Regions from separate parts of the Lysinibacillus sp. NPDC093190 genome, predicted to be linked through region 2. Evidence: riboswitches for the same ligand, from Rfam matches in the RefSeq annotation. Region 2 holds a riboswitch; the other holds the start of a gene.
What was found. Region 2 has a riboswitch for FMN ahead of ribE (riboflavin synthase). Riboswitches for the same ligand answer to the same signal wherever they lie in the genome.

Region 1: another riboswitch for FMN. It lies ahead of ACQKOF_RS20065 (ECF transporter S component); the one in region 2 lies ahead of ribE (riboflavin synthase).

Annotation. Positions count from the first base shown of each region.
Region 1 is NZ_JBNNVG010000030.1:23,411-32,405, reverse strand. Features, by position in the region: gene ACQKOF_RS20075 (STAS domain-containing protein) at 1-83, shown strand, start outside; gene ACQKOF_RS20070 (sodium-dependent transporter) at 149-1,495, opposite strand; gene ACQKOF_RS20065 (ECF transporter S component) at 1,648-2,235, opposite strand; FMN riboswitch at 2,457-2,654, opposite strand; gene ACQKOF_RS20060 (RNA polymerase subunit sigma) at 2,970-4,274, opposite strand; gene sigX (RNA polymerase sigma factor SigX) at 4,271-4,804, opposite strand; gene ACQKOF_RS20050 (ATP-binding protein) at 4,888-6,663, opposite strand; gene ACQKOF_RS20045 (response regulator transcription factor) at 6,656-7,372, opposite strand; gene ccsB (c-type cytochrome biogenesis protein CcsB) at 7,542-8,729, opposite strand; gene resB (cytochrome c biogenesis protein ResB) at 8,726-8,995, opposite strand, start outside.
Region 2 is NZ_JBNNVG010000014.1:16,057-25,051, forward strand. Features, by position in the region: gene ACQKOF_RS12475 (YibE/F family protein) at 85-861, opposite strand; gene ACQKOF_RS12480 (YibE/F family protein) at 861-1,931, opposite strand; partial or broken gene ACQKOF_RS12485 (SDR family oxidoreductase) at 2,765-2,907, shown strand; gene ACQKOF_RS12490 (hypothetical protein) at 2,983-3,150, shown strand; gene ACQKOF_RS12495 (ABC-F family ATP-binding cassette domain-containing protein) at 3,413-4,789, shown strand; gene ACQKOF_RS12500 (ATP-binding cassette domain-containing protein) at 4,711-5,037, shown strand; gene ACQKOF_RS12505 (SDR family NAD(P)-dependent oxidoreductase) at 5,129-5,884, shown strand; FMN riboswitch at 6,047-6,172, shown strand; FMN riboswitch at 6,298-6,423, shown strand; gene ribE (riboflavin synthase) at 6,565-7,203, shown strand; partial or broken gene ribB (3,4-dihydroxy-2-butanone-4-phosphate synthase) at 7,234-7,827, shown strand; gene ribH (6,7-dimethyl-8-ribityllumazine synthase) at 7,881-8,348, shown strand; gene ACQKOF_RS12525 (spore germination protein) at 8,532-8,995, shown strand, end outside.

The DNA of each region.
Region 1 (8,995 bases), on a different contig from region 2:
TCCCTATTACGAAAAGCGAAGAGAAAGCGAGACAAATCATTAAAGAAGGCTGGCTAGGTGAGCTATCGCTTAGTGAATATTAACCTATTGTTGCCCCCATCATTAAAGAAGGTTGCATTCCTATTAAACGGAACGCAACCTACTTTTTTTAATATTGTAAAAGCATATTTACGAACACAACGATAATGACAAGAGGTACTACTATTAACATCAATAGATGATATGTTGAATAGAACCCCTGCCCCATTTGACTTCCTATTAATAATTCCTTCTTCACAAATTCTTTATCAACCACATACGCAATAAAGATAGCAATCAACAAGTTACCTAACGGAAGCATTAAATTAGATACTAAAAAGTCAGTTGCATCAAAAATTGTTTTTCCAAAGATTGATATGTCCGCCAATGTACTCGATGAAAGAGCTGCAGGAATCGCCGCAACAAAGACTACTACACCTAGTAGCATTGTCAATGCAGGACGAGACATACGCCTTTTCTCCATAAATGCCGCTACGATAATTTCATATAAACTGAAGGAAGAGGTTAACGTTGCAAATAAAAATAATATTAAAAACATTGCTAAGAATATTTCACCAAAGGGCATTTGGCTAAATGCTGTTGGCAGAACCATAAATAGTAAGCCCGGTCCAGACGCTGGTTCTAAATTAAAAGCAAATACAACAGGGAAAATTGCCAATCCCGCTAAGAACGATACAAGCACAGTGAGAAGAACTACGGAGCCTGCAGAATTCGGTAAGCTCACATCCTTCTTTAAATAGGAGCTGTACGTCACAAGACAAGAAAATCCTACCGCTAATCCAAAGAAGGACTGCCCCAACGCTTCTAATATAGCCTTTCCAGTTATATTGGAAAAGTCCGGCCACAAGAAGAATTTAACCCCCTCCATTGCTCCATCTAATGTTAAAGCCCGCACAACAAGTACAATAAACATAATAAATAATAAAGGCATCATCCACTTATTAGCCTTTTCTATACCATTTTGCACACCAAGTGAAATGACTAGTACATTTACTAGCGTAAACAATCCTAAACCTAGTAATGTAATCCATGGTGTTCCTATAATCTTTCCAAATAGTTCACTAGGATCATTGGCAGGATCAATAACAGCCCCAGTCACACCAAGGCCACTATAGATAAAAATCCAACCTCCCACAACACTATAAAAACTTAACAATAAAAAACAACCGAGTACACCCATACGCCCAACCCAAGCCCAGCCTGTTTTCGTAGGTGCAATTTTTTTATAGGCAGTCACAGCCTCAGATTGTGTACCACGACCTAAAATATATTCGGATAATAACATCGGTAAACCAATCAACAATGTAAATAGAACAAAAATAAGGAAAAACGCTCCCCCACCACTTTGTCCAGTAACATAGGGAAGCTTCCAAATTGCTCCTAGTCCGATCGCAGCTCCTGCCGATGCTAAAATAAAGCCTAGTTTACTAGACCACTGACTCTTTTTTTCACTCATCTCTTCAAACTCCTCTAACATTCTAAGCTCTTCCTTATTCTACATTAAAATACTAAACCCGACTAGATTAATTCTATACGTTACTTTTGCGCAATATTATCCAACTCACATAAAAAACCTCGAGCGTTTAACAGCTCGAGGTTTCATTCCAATTATTTTGTTAAATACATGGAACGCTGATGATCAATCCATTTACGCATTGTTGTGAATAGCAATACCATAATGATAGTAATTAAAATACCTTTCACAATGTTAAATGGCAATATACCAGCTACGATCATTTTATATAGTGAATCCCCTACAACAGGCTCCATACCTAAAAAGTAAGTGTACATAGGTAAAAATACTGCATAGTTAAGAATGCTCATTCCAACTGCCATTATGATTGTTCCAGCAGCTAAACCTCCGATAAGACCTTGAACTGTTTTGACGCGATTAAAAACAAAGCTAACTGGTAGAATAAATAAAATACCTGTTGCAAAGTTCGCGATATGTCCTACCGGTACTCCTGTTGGCGTGCCTGAGAAAACCCAGTCCAACACATTCTTAAAGAATTCTACTAAAATACCAGCTACAGGTCCCATTGTGATCGCTGCTAGTAATGCTGGCATATCACTGAAGTCTACTTCCAAAAATGCTGGAAATGGTGGAATTGGGAAATTAAAAAGCATTAATAAAAACGAAATACTGCTCAGCATGCCAATCGTAATATACGATTGAAGTTTAACATTTTTCTTCATAGAAAACTCTCTCCTCTTTGCTGATTCAATCTCGCAAGAAGAAAGGTTACGACCTAATCAATAATTATCATGAAAAAACCCTTATGCAAAAGAGCATAAGGGAGAATAGGCATGATTAAAGAACGCCATTAATTAACTATTTTAGAGCATACGCTGTGTGAAGACACATCGAATAAACGCTCGTTCATAGCTAAATTCATAACAATGAATGACGATCGTACCTCCATCTTCTCCCATCCAGACTTTAACTGTCGGCCTTGGAATTGCACCAAGTCAGCCATGCAAAAAATTATTTGCACAGGTCGCGGGCTGAAGAGCATTTAGTAAATCATTCGAGCTAATATGACTTGAAGGAAATATTAGCGATTTACAACTCTATTACCGCCGGTCGGGATTTTCACCCTGCCCCGAAGATGAATCATTATTTTTTTGTTTCATAGCCTTACTATAATGAATTATTAGAAAAAAGTAAATAGCTTTGCTTAAAAAATCCCGATTAAACTTGTATGTTTTACAGATACTCGGTTAATATCCTTATAAAGTGAAACTGTAATCAGTAGAGGTTTTACGCATCCCAATTGCTTATTAGCGTTCACCAATCAGGCAATTTATCGTTCCCTTAACTTCTTTGCTATTGGTATTATAAAATGCCAAGAGCATTCACGCACATACAAAGGCGAGAATGCTCCAAAAAAAATATTTAAGTTCCGTTCGTCTATTTGTTGTTATGCTTTTTATGGCATATATCGTTTATTGGCTCCTACAGGCTTTGGCAAGAAATTTTTCAAATCAAATCCTTCCCAGCTCTCCTGTACAACATTGTCTAGACGTACTTGTTTATCAAAGCTTGCAGCAGTGAGCATCATAGCTTCAATTAATTGAGTTGCACGGACCGCGTCTATTGTCGTTAAATCAAGCGGTTCATCAAATGTAACAATAACGCCTTCTGCTACCTCTTTCACAGTGTATGTTATATTTTCCGGTACGACAGGAAAGTATGCATCATCATTATTATTTCGCATAACAGTAAGAGCTTCTGTAACTGTGGAAAAAGTTTTACGAGAATCAGGTGATAAATATTCAGCCCCATTTTCATCTTTATATAAATAATAATTAAAATGATTTGAGCTTGTTAATGCCATGGGTTTACTTGAATCTTCTTCCTTGGCAAGCTCGTGGACTGTACCATCAGGATTTTCAAACTCAATATCTTTATACTCGGAATCTGAGAATGTATCCTGTATTGTCCCTAAATATTCGTCTGTATCTGCTGAAGCGACATCAAAGTCATCTTTCTTCGGCAATACATGGACCAATTTATCACCCTTCTCCTTTATTTCCCCTTTATATGGATGATAGTTAGTAAAACCATTTGCTTTCTCATCAATTTGTGGCGCATACTTTTCATACATTTGTAGGGTTGTGGGCTTTTTCTTCCCAAAATCAGTAGCAACTCGTTCATTTGGTATGATATACGTCATCGGTACACTTTTCTTATCACGATTTGCCAAACCAATACGGAACACTACTGCATCTGTTAAATCTTCCTCATAAACAGATGATCGTAGTGACATGATCTGTGCATGGTCTGCTACTATGTTGGACTCCATAATTTTATCATGGTTGACAGAGCTTTTTGCTGCGCGATTATCCTGCAATGTTGAATATTGAGAAGGTTCAGGAGCATTAGCCTGGTCTATTTTTGCATCATTATGATTCATGAACATGGAGCCTGTAAGTACTGTTAAAGCGAAAACTGCTGCAACACTCATAAAGATTGGCCATTTACGAGCTTTCTTCTTTGTTGTTGCTGTCTCGGTACTTTCTTGTTGCGTATGCATACTGTGTTGTTGCTCTTGCGATGTTATTTCATCATCTATTGGTTGTTGTATAACTTCTTGAAGATGGACATTATCCTGCAAGCGAGCATCTGCCAATAATCGTTTTAATATTTCTTCTTTCGAACGGCGGTCAGAAAGCTTAGGGGCATTATTCAATACATGTTCAAGTTGGTCATCATCAAATTGATTATGTGTCATTGCCGTTTCGCCTCCTGTTCTCTAACCTGTTGTAGCTGTTGCCTTAAAAATTTAATGGCACGATGCTGAGTGGTTTTTACCTTCGCTTCTGTCCAATCTAGTATTTGCGCTGTTTCTGCAATCGATAAATCTTGAAAGTAACGCATAATAATGACCATTTTTTGGTCACCTGTACAGTGTTCAAGTGCTGCTTGCACCTGCATAAATTCATCACTGGCCTGCAATACGTCTTCCGGTGATGGTGTGGTTGAATGTAGCTGTTCCGTTTCCCAGTCAAAAAAATCAAGTGAATGTTTTTGGCGTACAGCCTGCTTTCTAAAATGATCAATAGCGACATTTTTAGCAATAGCAAAAAGCCATGTCTTTTCACTGCTATTTCCTGCGAACTGGTCATATGAGCGCAATACGCGAACATAAACCTCATGCGCTAAATCCTCAGCAAGTGTACGGTTTTTTACTAAATAAATAAGAAACTGGAACACGTCTTGATGATATGCATCGTATAATCGATGGAACACGGAGTCATTCAAAGCACTCCACCCCCGTTCTATTTATATTTGTCGTCTTAATGTCCACAGAAGTTACATCCAATTAATACCACTCTTTAATAGTATTAATCAAAAGGTAAATAAAACGTGAAGATAGTCCCCTCTTTCAGCACACTATCTACCATAATATTGCCTGAATGTGCCTTGACAATATTTCTAGCAATAGCTAAACCTAGGCCAGTTCCGCCCTTAGAACGCGTACGTGCCTTATCTGCTTTATAGAAACGTTCAAAGACATATGGTAAGTCCTCTTGTGGAATACCATGCCCTGTATCCTGAACAGATATTTTGGCAAAGGTTGGCTCCTGCTCAACCTTCACTGTTACTGACCCTTCAGCAGTATGACGGAGAGCATTATCAACTAAATTCGTTAGTACTTGTTCAATCCGATCCTCGTCTATACTAATCGTAGCTTCGTCATTAAATTCACTGTCAAATATCAGACGAACATGTTTCTCTTTTGCAACCTGTGCAAATTTTTGCGTAATACGTTCAAATGTTGAATTAATTGGAAGTTCATCCTTGTAAAGTGTCATATGCCCCGCTTCCATACGCGCAAGGTCTAGTAAATCTGTTACGAGGCGTCCCATACGCTTCGATTCATCATAAATAATTTTTGTAATCTCATTTCGTTCTTCTTGATCCTGAATAAAGTCATCATCCATTAGGGCCTCTGAATAACCTTGAAGCATCGAGATTGGAGTCCGTAGCTCATGAGACACATTAGCAATAAAGTCTGAACGCAGTTTCTCTAAGCGATGCTGCTCCGTCATATCACGAATAACCGCAACCGCTCCACGTATCGATTCCTCACTATAAAGAGGGCTAATCGTAAACGTGTAGTAATTTCCATCCATCTCAATTTCTTCTTCAAGCTTATCCTCAAACATCAGTACATGGTCGAGCATATGATAAAGCTCTGGCGGAATTGGCTTCGCACTTTGTGAGCCTTTATTGACAAACCATTTTTGCATTAAACGGTCAGCTGGCGGATTACTTAATAATATTGTACGGTCACGATTAAACGTAATAACTGCGTCTGTCATCGATGTCAAAATATTTGAAAGCTGTTCATTTTCTTGATTGATCACTTCTAGATTGTGTTTCAATTGACGTCCCATTTGATTAAAGGCAACTGCAAGCTGGCCAATTTCATCATTTTGTGTAGTCGGCATCTTCGCTTCAAAATTCCCTTTAGAAATTTCAAACGCCAACTCTCGCATTTTACGTAATGGTGATGTAATACGTGATGAAAGGAAAAACGCAAAAAATGTCGTCAGCACAAAGGCAATGAACGCAGATAAAAAGACAATTTTCGTTGTCTCTTTCGATGTTTTATGCAGCGCATCTGGACTTTGATAAATAAAGACAGCCCCGTGCACTGCATCTTCCACATTTACTGGGAAACCTAGCACAACATACGAATCCATTTTTTCTTCGTCTGTGGAAGACGGCATCATCATTTCCTTAATAATCGGTTTATCTGATTGAAAAACTTCTTGGAACGATTTATTAGCTAAAATCATATCCTGGATTTCTTTTTTATTTACACCTTCCTGCATAGCAAAAGAAACTCTGTCATGGTTAATAGCAATAAGCGCATTCGTACTTTCAGGTAAAATATCTTTTAATAATTCCAAAGTCGACTCTGCTGTTTCATTATCATCTACTATACTTGCAACCGTTGCTGCAGTTTGACGCAAAGAGCTTTCTGCCTGTTGCATATGGTAATTCTGAAGGAACTCAAGCATTAAAATCGTGAAAACAAATAATACAAATGAAACGAGAAGCAATATGGTTACCCATAGCTTCCCGACAACACTATTCCATATTCTATTCATTGACAACCTCAAATTTGTAGCCAACGCCCCATACAGTAACAATCATTTTTGCAGCGTTTTCAGAGACACGGTTGAGCTTTTCACGTAAACGTTTTACATGTGTGTCAACTGTACGTAAGTCACCAAAGAAATCATAATGCCAAACTTCTTTTAGTAATTGTTCACGGTCAAATACTTTATCTGGTGATTTAGCTAGGAAATAAAGCAATTCATACTCTTTAGGCGTTAAATTAACTTCAATACCCTCCGCTGTTACACGGTGCGCATCATGATCGATCATTAAATGTTGGAACACAACTAAATCTTTTGAAGAAGAAGCATTTGTCGAAGGTGAGAATGCTTGTGAACGGCGTAATATAGCCTTCACACGTAACACAACCTCACGAGGACTAAATGGTTTTACAATATAATCATCTGCTCCAAGCTCAAAGCCTTGTACGCGATTCGCTTCCTCGCCTTTTGCAGTTAATAAAATAATCGGTGTTGCTGCTCGTTCACGGATTTCCGCACAAACTTCAAGCCCGTCTTTTTCTGGCATCATAATATCTAATAAAATACAGTGATACTCTTTTTCTAAAGATTTTTCGATCGCTTGTTCACCATTTTCTGCTTCGTCAACAAGGTACCCTTCTCGCTCCAAATACATTTTTAATAAGCGTCGAATACGATCCTCGTCATCTACAACTAATACTGAAATATTTTCTGACACTTTCACGATCCCTCTCTTCTAATCTTTCTCTACCTACTATTGTACATGGTACAGCACATATTGAAAAGAAAAGAAAGCCTTCTTGCCACAGCAAGAAGGCTCTTCTTTCCAATACTAGCGACGTAAAAATCTCATATGTCTCAAATGAATCAGTTTTTATCAAATCAGTTTAAGCTGATGCGTATGAGTGTAAACCTGCAAGAATCAAGTTAACAGCAATTAAGTTAAATAATATTATTCCAAAACCAATTAAAGCTAACCATGCAGATTTTTCACCTTCCCAGCCTTTTGATAAACGTAAGTGTAGGAATGCTGCATAGAATAACCATGTAATTAGTGCCCACACTTCCTTCGGATCCCATCCCCAGAAACGACTCCACGCAAGTTGTGCCCAAATCATTGCAAAGATTAAAGCACCTAACGTAAATACTGGGAAACCAATTATCACTGAGCGATAACCAATTTCATCAACTAATTGTAAATTTACTCGTTTGACAAAAGGTTGGAAAATCGCACTAATTCGACGTCGTGCAATTAATCGAATTAATAAGTATAATACAGATCCTACTAATAATGACCACACAACTGTTGTTAATTTCTTCGCATTAATGAGCGCAGGCATTTCTACTAACGGAGACATGCCATGTTCTTCCACTGCCTTATATTCATTCATACCAAATACTGGCGGCATTTTGTATTCAATTTGACGTTCATTTCCCTCTTTATCAACATAAGTATATTTTGAATCGTAATCCATCAAATTAAAAACGGATGTAGCAACTACGAAACCAACTACTACCACAAGGAAGAACATTACCGCTTCTAACCAGAAACGTTGTTTAGAAGGCTTCTTTAAATCAACTACTTTTAATAAATAAATTAGTCCTGCTACTGCACTAATCGCTAAAATTGATTGCCCTAAAGCAGCTGTAATAACATGAATTGTTAACCAGTAACTTTGTAAAGACGGCACTAAAGGACTAACCTCTTTCGGGAACATCGACGCATAGGCAATTATTAATAGCGCCACAGGTAATGCTACTAATCCTAGAGCTGTCACTCGATAAATAAAATAAATCAATACGAATGCCCCAACAATGAACATTCCGAACGCAGTCGTAAATTCAAACATATTACTAACAGGTGCATGCCCTGAATAAATCCAACGAGTGACAAAATAACCAAGTTGCGAAAGTAGACCTATAATCGTTACAATAATTGCCGCTTTGCCCCATTTTTCGGTATTTTTGCCTGTTGCATTCGATTGCTTTATCGAACCACCAAACAATAAAGTTGCAACTAGGTAGGCTATGAATGCTACAAATAATAGGTTTCCACTTATGTCAATCAAACTCATAAGGTGTTGTCACCTTCCTTTTCTTTAATGCCTGGCTTTGTGGATTTCTTGACATCTTCAGGCTTATCTAACTGATCTTCATATGGCGGTAGACCAGCAAATGTAGTGACTATATCTAAATCCTTTTTCATACTGAACATATTTTTATTCACATGGGCAGCTATTAACACTCGACCATTCGGCTCCACCTGTAACCATAAACGTCGGTGGTTCCAATACGAGCCAATTACTACACCAATCATGAAAATAACACCACCAACAAATAA
Region 2 (8,995 bases):
CATCTTTAAAATATTTTTATTTAGTTAAATGGACAAAAAAAGTACCTGTCATCCGTTGTTTGAGTTGGGTGACAGGTACGACTATTATGAAACATCTTGTGTTGTATCTCGTTTTTTTGTTAAATAATATGCATTTACTGAGGAAGTAATAGGAATGATAAGTGCGATTCCAATACCTGCGCAGAATATCATAATAAGTTCAGTGGCAAATATTTTAGAATTAACAATTTCGCCAATTGAATAAGATAAATCTTTAAACCATATGAGCAAGCTTAAATATCCACCGAAGAAAGCGAAAAATAATGTATTTGTATCTGTACCTAAAATGTCCCTTCCAATGCTTAAACCTGATGTAAATAATTTTCTTCTACTAATTAACGGGTTATGGTGAAGAATCTCATGCATGGAAGTAGCGATGGAAATGGCAACATCCAAAATTGCACCAATCGTGCTCATAATAATAACGGATGCTCCAATTTGCACAAAATTAACCCCAATATAAAGTGAAAAAATACTAATTTCTTCTGTAGATTCTTCCCCGAATCCTCGAATCATTGATTTCTCCGTTACAAAAACAATGAATAGTAATAAAATGACAATCGTAATCATCGTAGAAATGAATGCAGTTACCGTTTTACTGCTCATTTCATTAATAAAAAATAAGCTAATCCAGCTAATGACGGTACAGGCAATGAGCGTTAATACAATCGGACTATTTTTCTGATTGGTCATTAAAAAGATAGTGATAAAGAGTACTCCAAAGTTTAAAAATAAAGATAGAAAAGATCGAACACCTTTTTTTCCACCAATAGCGATCATCAATATGAATAAAATGGCAGTTAACCATACTAATACATTCATTATTTTGCCCTCTTTCGATTAATGAAAAAAATAGAAGTATATAGACTGATCGGAATCGTTAAGACAACACCGATTCCACCTGCTAGGGCTCGGGCTAATTCTAACGAAAGGTTCAAGGAAAGTGTTTGACCTAATGGATAAGAATTTTTTAAATATAAAATTAACATAGGAATTGAGCCACAAATATAAACAAAAAACAAAATACTTGTAATCGTTCCCATAATGTCTTTCCCAATATCCATACCTGAGGTTTTCAGTGCTTTGTCAGAAATATTGTGGTTTTGCTCAAATAAAGCGAACATTGAAGAAGCCATGGTAATGGAGACATCCATTACAGCCCCTAGTGCTCCAATAAATAACCCAGCCATAAAAATCACTCGATAAGGTCGCGTTAAAAATTGCATTTCTTCATATCGAATTCCATTCTCGTTTGTGATCCACAGTACTAAAGCGCTAATCAATAACGAAATAAATGTTCCTAAAAGTGTTGCAACAATCCCTGCATATGTTTTTTCATTCAAGCCGTTAATGAGCATTAAAGAAATGATCGTAAATAAAAGAACACATACCCCACTTATAAATATCAAATTTATATTTGAATGCACATATAAATCCAAGGCGAAGGATAATACAAGAGAATTTATAATTAAACTGATGATTGAGAATAATCCTTGTCTTTTTCCAACAATCAGCAAAGCAAAAATAAAAATCCACGCTACTATCAAGACGAACTGATCACGTTTTACGTCTAAAATTGTCCCAGCCAAATCTCCATTTTTGTCCGTATTTGCTTTAATGGAAACAAATAATTTATTCCCAACATGGTACTCTTGGTCGTAGGCACCAGATGCTGAATACTCATTTGTAAAATGAATAAGCTTCCCTTTTTCTTCACCATTTTTTAATATAGCTGTAATTAGCTGAGTATATAAATGATCATCATTTTCATACATATCCGTTACAGGGTTTGATTCTTTTAATTCCGTTTTTATAACTTCAGCAATTGGACGATCATAAAAAGCTTCATTGTGATAAACGAAAAAAACAGAAGCGATAAAGCAAATTGCCATAAAGGTATAAAATATAATTTTGTTATAAGACTTTTTCTTCAAGATGTTTTGCAATAAAAAAACCTCCAATGTGAGAAGGGAATCTAATCAAATTCGTTGCGTTCATTGTTAGAGTTGACACGAACAATGACTCACAATATCATTATGATTTTTTAACTTCTTTCAGCAGAAGTATCCCACCTCTATAGGCGGTGAGATGAATGCGAATTTAAGTTACTTTTCTGCGGGTGTCCAAACACCTGTACCTGTCGCTACGCTTTCGGTACAAAAGACATTTGCTGAAAGAAGTTAGAGCCTCCGGTGGATGTCACGGAATCGGAAAGGAATTGAATAAAGGATGTTAGCCTAAAATCATCGCATCCATGCGATAACGGCTAACTGACCTGCATCGGTGCCGCTGCCGCTACGCTTTCGCGCAAAAAACATCTGCAGGCCTAAGCACAAAGCCGATTCCGGACGCAATTACGCCGAGGCATAATTGATTGTCAAGCAGATTAAAAAAGTGCCATTATATAGTAACGTGCTAATTGAATAGAGGTTCCTTAATTATATAATCGAGGCTAAACTGGCTTTTAAGTTAGTTATAGCATATTTAAATTATTGTTATTCATTGAGAAGTTTATTAATTAAATCACTTATAGAGAAATATTATGTGCATAGTCGTGTTGATTAGGAAAATAGAGGTTTATTATTAACCAATCAAAGGTTTTATTGTTGATTTTTTGATTATGTACGACCGTTTTTAGCTGGTTGTAATAGAGGAAGCGGTTCCGTCACTCGCCCGCAGTGGAAATTGGCTTCTTCCAAATAATAGGGGTAAGCAACACACCTTATTTGGCTCAGACACGCCAATGAAACGAGCGGGACAACCATTTGAGCTTGCACCTACCTATATTTATTTAGCCTCCGATGACTCATCCTTCGTTACTGGTCAAGTACTACATGTGAATGGGGGTATATAATGACGGAAACTTAGGCAATTAAGGGATTTGTGTTTTTTAACGTTTTGTGATAGATTAGTAGATACTAAATTCGAAAGGAGGTAAAAGTGATGGAAACTGTATTCGCAAAAGGCTTAGCAGAAAAAGAGGTAAAATCTTACATGCTTGGTGGGGATTTGCTATCAAAGGGAGAAGTCTGCCCTTTTTTAAGCAAATTTCATATCGAAAACAGATTCCGGAAGCTTTTGCCTTCTTATTTTAACAATTGTAGTCATTAATTTTTGACGAACTTGTATAAATATATTTATGCAATTATGGCGCCGGTTCTGTACGGCGCTTTTTTACGTTCCATTGTGAAATATAAGGAATCTTTCCCTTACTTGTAGGGTTTTTTTCGCACTTTTAAGGCGCCGTTCTTCGGCGTCTTTTTTGTGTTTTAAAGGAGTGAAAAGAGATGTGTAACCTTATATGTCCATTCATCTGTTAAGCGTCTTTAGCTTTGCAAAAGAGATGGTCAAAATCTATAAGGAGATTAAACAAATGATACTTCAATTAAATGGAATTAGTAAAAGCTATTTGGGAGATCCAGTTCTGTCAAATATAACGATGAAAATTGAGCGAGGAGATAAAATTGGCCTCATAGGTGTTAATGGGGCTGGTAAATCAACATTATTAAAGATAATTGCAGGAGACCTTCCTTATGATAATGGAGAACTGTACATCGGGAAAGGCATTAAAATTGGTTATTTACGTCAAGACAGTGGGTTGAAGCTAGACAATACAATTTGGGCTGAAATGTTAGAAGCGTTACCTGACCTACTTGAGGTTGAAAAAGAACTTCGAGAGCTTGAAAAGAAGATGAGCGAGCCGATGTTCATAGACAATCCTAAAAAATTTGAAAAAATTATGGATCGATATGCAATAAAATCAGAATGGTTTATGCAGCATGGTGGCTATGAAATGGAAGCTAAAATAAACAGTATTCTTAATGGCATGGGCTTTGAAAGTACGTCAAAAAATACCCCTATTCATCAGCTAAGCGGTGGACAAAAAACTCGACTTGCACTAGCGAAAATTTTACTGGAACAGCCAGATTTACTAATGCTAGATGAACCGACGAATCATTTGGATTTTACAACATTAAATTGGCTTGAAGCGTATTTACGCTCATACCAAGGTTCCATTCTTGTCATTTCGCATGATCGATATTTTTTAGATGCACTTGTCAACGGTATTTATGAGATTGAGCGAACAGAAGTCAGGAAATATGTTGGCAATTACTCTAAGTATGTAGAAGGAAAAGAAAAAAATCGTAACTTGCTTGAAAAAAAATATGTCTTGCAACAGCAAAAAATTTCGAAAATGGAAGACTATATACAACGCAATATTACTATGGCTACTTCTTCTAAAAGTGCAAAAAACAAAAGAAAACAGCTTGAGAGAATAAAACGAATTGAAAAGCCTCTAAAGGATTTAAAACATACACAGATGGCATTTTTAATGGAAAAAAACTCTCATAAGGAAGTGTTAAAGGTACGAGATTTATCGGTTTCCTTTACGGTAGAATGCGAGCAACAACCGCTATTAAAAAATATTAATTTTCAGCTACATCGTGGTGATAAGGTTGCATTAATTGGTCCGAATGGTGTTGGAAAATCAACACTAATAAAGACGCTGTTAAAGGAGATTAGTCCAGATAGTGGTGTTATCACTTGGGGGAATGGTGTTACGGTAGGTTACTACGATCAAGAGCAATCGAATTTACATCCAAATAACACCATTTTACATGAGGTCTGGAGTATTACCCGCACATTGAAGAAGCGAGAGTTCGTACTGTTTTGGGGAATTTCTTATTTACTGGTGAAGATGTTTTTAAAAAGATATCTACCCTCAGTGGAGGTGAGAGGGCACGAGTAGCTTTAACGAAACTCGTATTGCTAAAAGCTAATGTGCTTATTATGGATGAGCCAACTAATCACCTTGATTTATTTAGTAAAGAAGTATTGGAACAGGCTCTTTTGAATTTTGAGGGAACACTTTTCTTTATTTCGCATGATCGATATTTTCTTAATAAGCTAGCACACAAAATGGTGGAGCTTTCCACAACTGGTACGAGTATCTTTAGCGGTAATTATGACGATTACATGAAAATGAAATTAAACTAAGGGACATAACATGGAAAGGCAAAGAGGACCACCTATTAAGAAAATATTTGTGTTAGTTAATAAAATATAAAAGCGAAAAGAGGAAGAGAGTATGACAAATAATCAAATTGCAGTTATTACTGGATCAGGTAGTGGAATTGGTAGAGCAACTAGTACTAAATTTGCTGAAAATGGCTATAAAGTTGTGTTAGTAGATTTTAACGAGAAAACTGGAGAAGAGACCCTTAAACTAATTCAACAAAATGGCGGTGAAGGAATTTTCGTTAAAGCGGATGTTTCCAAAGTAGAGGATGTTCAGAATTATGTACAGCAAGCGGTAAACACATATGGCCGTATCGATGTATTCTTCAATAACGCTGGCATTATTCAAAAATTCGCACCATTTACAACGGTAGAATTGGAAGAATACGATCGTCTTATGGATATCAATGTAAAAGGTATTTTTCTTGGCATGAAATATGTCATCCGAGTAATGGAAAAGCAGGGTAAAGGGTCGATTATAAATACTGCTTCATCGGCAGGTATTCGTCCAGAACACAGTATCGCTGTATACTCCGCAAGTAAACATGCAGTAATCGGTTTAACGAAAGGGGTAGCGATCGAGTATGCAAATAAAGGTATTCGTATTAATGCTGTGTGTCCAGGTGGTATCGTTACACCATTATTCCATAGTGTTGCTGAAACACTTGAAAAAACAGGATACGTACCCGAAGAAATGTCACGTGTACGTATGGGACGTCATGGTGAACCAGAAGAAGTAGCAGAAGCGGTCCTATTCTTAGCTTCGGATAAAGCTAGCTTCATGGCTGGTGCTGTTGTCTCTGTTGACGGTAGTTTGACTGTATAAATTTATTGTCCTTGGAACAGCACGCCTTTGGTCTTTTTAATGACCAAAGGTGGTGGCTGTTTTTATGTCGCGAATGTGAAATGAATTAGAGAAAAAATTTTTATAAACAATTATCTGGATAATAAAATAAAATAGTGTTATCGTAAGTAATAGCTAAATAAAAATATCCTTCAGGGTCGGGTGAAATTCCCAATCGGCGGTGATGAAGTAATTCAAAGTCCGTGAGCGCAAGCTGATTTGGTGCAAATCCAAAACCGACAGTTATAGTCTGGATGGGAGAAGGGTAAAAGTGTGAACTTTTTAAATTCGCTTGAGTTTATAAGGTTTATTTGATTATGCTTTTATGTTAACTACTTCCCGTCGTTTAGTTGGGAAGTAGTTTTTGTTTTATTTAGCTAAAAAATTAAATAGCAGTAGTTCTTCGGGGTCGGGTGAAATTCCCAATCGGCGGTGATGAAGTAATTCAAAGTCCGTGAGCGCAAGCTGATTTGGTGCAAATCCAAAACCGACAGTGACAGTCTGGATGGGAGAAGAACGATGAGATGACAGCCTATGGAAAAATTTTGTATCCATGAGGTTTATTTGTTGACGTCTTATGTATATAAACTCCCAAACCCCTTTAATCTAAGGGGTTTTTTGTTTGAACGGAAATTATTAAATGAATGAAAGTAGGTGAAAAAATGTTTACAGGAATTGTTGAGGATATTGGTACCGTAAAAACCATGCAAAGCGATAGAAAAAGTATGAAAATTACCGTTATTTCAAAGAAAATGGTAGAGGATGTAAAGCTCGGGGACAGTATAGCGGTCAATGGTGTTTGTTTAACAGTGATACATTTTAATGAACAAGAGCTAACGATGGATGTAATGCCTGAAACAGTGAGCGCAACAAATTTACAGCAGCTGGCAGTTGGAGATCCGGTAAATTTAGAGCACGCTATGTCAGCTAATGGACGTTTCGGTGGTCATTTTGTATCCGGACATGTAGACGGGGTAGGGAAAATAGTGCGCAAGCGGCCATTAGCAAATGCAGTCTATATTGATATTGAACTATCAACGGAGTTAACGAGCTACTGTATTCCAAAGGGCTCCATCACAATTGATGGAACGAGTCTAACACTCTTTCATGTCGAGAAAAATGGTGTCACAGTATCCCTGATACCTCACACTTACAAGGAAACCATTTTAGGTAAGAAGAAGCTTGGTGATCTCGTCAATGTAGAAACCGATTTAGTTGGAAAATACATTTTGCATCAACTTAAGTATGGACAGGAACCACCGACCATTACAAGAGACTTCTTAGCACAAAACGGGTTTTAACCAATACTCTAAGAACTGGAGGTGGAGATATTGCTACATTCAATTGAAGAAGCAATAGAGGATTTAAAACAAGGTAAGATGATTATTGTAGTAGATGACGAGGACCGAGAAAACGAAGGGGACTTACTCGCACTTGCGGAATTTATGACACCTGAAACGATTAACTTTATGGCGACCTATGGAAGAGGTCTTATTTGTACACCGATTTCACAGCAGATTGCACAAAAATTAGCATTAACGCCTATGGTTAGTATTAATACAGATAATCATCAAACGGCATTTACCGTTAGTATAGATCATGTAGACACAACAACTGGAATTAGCGCCTTTGAACGGGCAATGACTATACAAAAGATGCTAGAGCCACAAGCAAAAGCTGCGGATTTTCGTAGACCGGGCCATGTATTCCCGTTAATTGCAATGGACAATGGTGTATTAGAGCGTAGAGGACATACAGAAGCAACAATCGATTTGGCCAAGCTGTGTAATAGTATTCCTGCGGGAGTTATTTGTGAAATTATGGGCGACAACGGCAAAATGCTACGCTTTAATGACCTCGTTAAATATGCAGCGCAACATCATTTAAAAATGATTTCAATTGAAGCATTGGCAACATATCGTCGTCAACAAATAATAGAAGAAAACACAATGACATTATAAAAAAGGAGAAAAGGACAATGGGTAAAAAATTTGAAGCACAATTAATTGGTACGGATTTAAAAATAGCAGTAGTAGTAGGTCGTTTTAACGAATTTATTACAAGCAAATTATTGGACGGTGCATTAGATGGTTTAAAGCGTCATGGTGTGGATGAGAATTCTATCGATGTAGCATGGGTTCCTGGTGCATTTGAAGTTCCATTCATCGCAAAACAGTTAGCTGAAACAAAGAAATATGATGCAATTATTGGATTAGGTACAGTAATCCGTGGCTCAACAACACATTATGATTATGTATGTAATGAATCAGCAAAAGGAATTGCAAATGTGTCATTAACAACAAATGTACCTGTTATTTTTGGCATTGTTACTACTGAAAATATTGAACAAGCGATTGAACGCGCAGGGACAAAATCCGGGAATAAAGGCTATGACGCGGCAATGTCTGCTATTGAAATGGCAAATTTAAAGAAGATGATTGGATAAATCTTTCCTAATAATAGTATGGAAATTTCATAGGGAATTATTCTGAGAAAGCATTTTTAACATCAAGTATCCTTGAATATTTTTTTAAAGAATGGGGAAAATATCCGTAAGTGTATTTATGTTATTACTCATAAATGTACTAATTTGGAGCTGGTTCAGTAGGAGATGAGGAATATTTCATCAATGGAACAAGAGTTAAATTTGAAATCTTTGAAGTCACTATTTCAACGCTCTGCTGATGTGATATTCCAAGAGTATTTCTTTCAGCAACATAAAGTACATTTGATAAAATGTGAAGCGATGATTAATGAGCGGTTACTGCAGACCGTTATTGTACAACGAGTTCAATCATTATTTACTGCAACATCGGAGGAAATGATAGAAGAACATATACAAAACAATTTACGCGTTCCTCATCTTCAGAAAATATCAAGTAAAGATGATGCCATTACAAGAGTTTATAAAGGACATGTTTTACTCTATTTTGAAGATATGAATTTGCTGTATTCAAGTTATATCGCTAAAAAACCGAATCGGGAGCCTAAAGAAACAACTCTTGAATTAGTTGTCAAAGGTCCGAGAGATGATTTTATTGAGGATGTTTTTATTAATATTGCTTTATTACGAAAACGATTACCTACTAATTC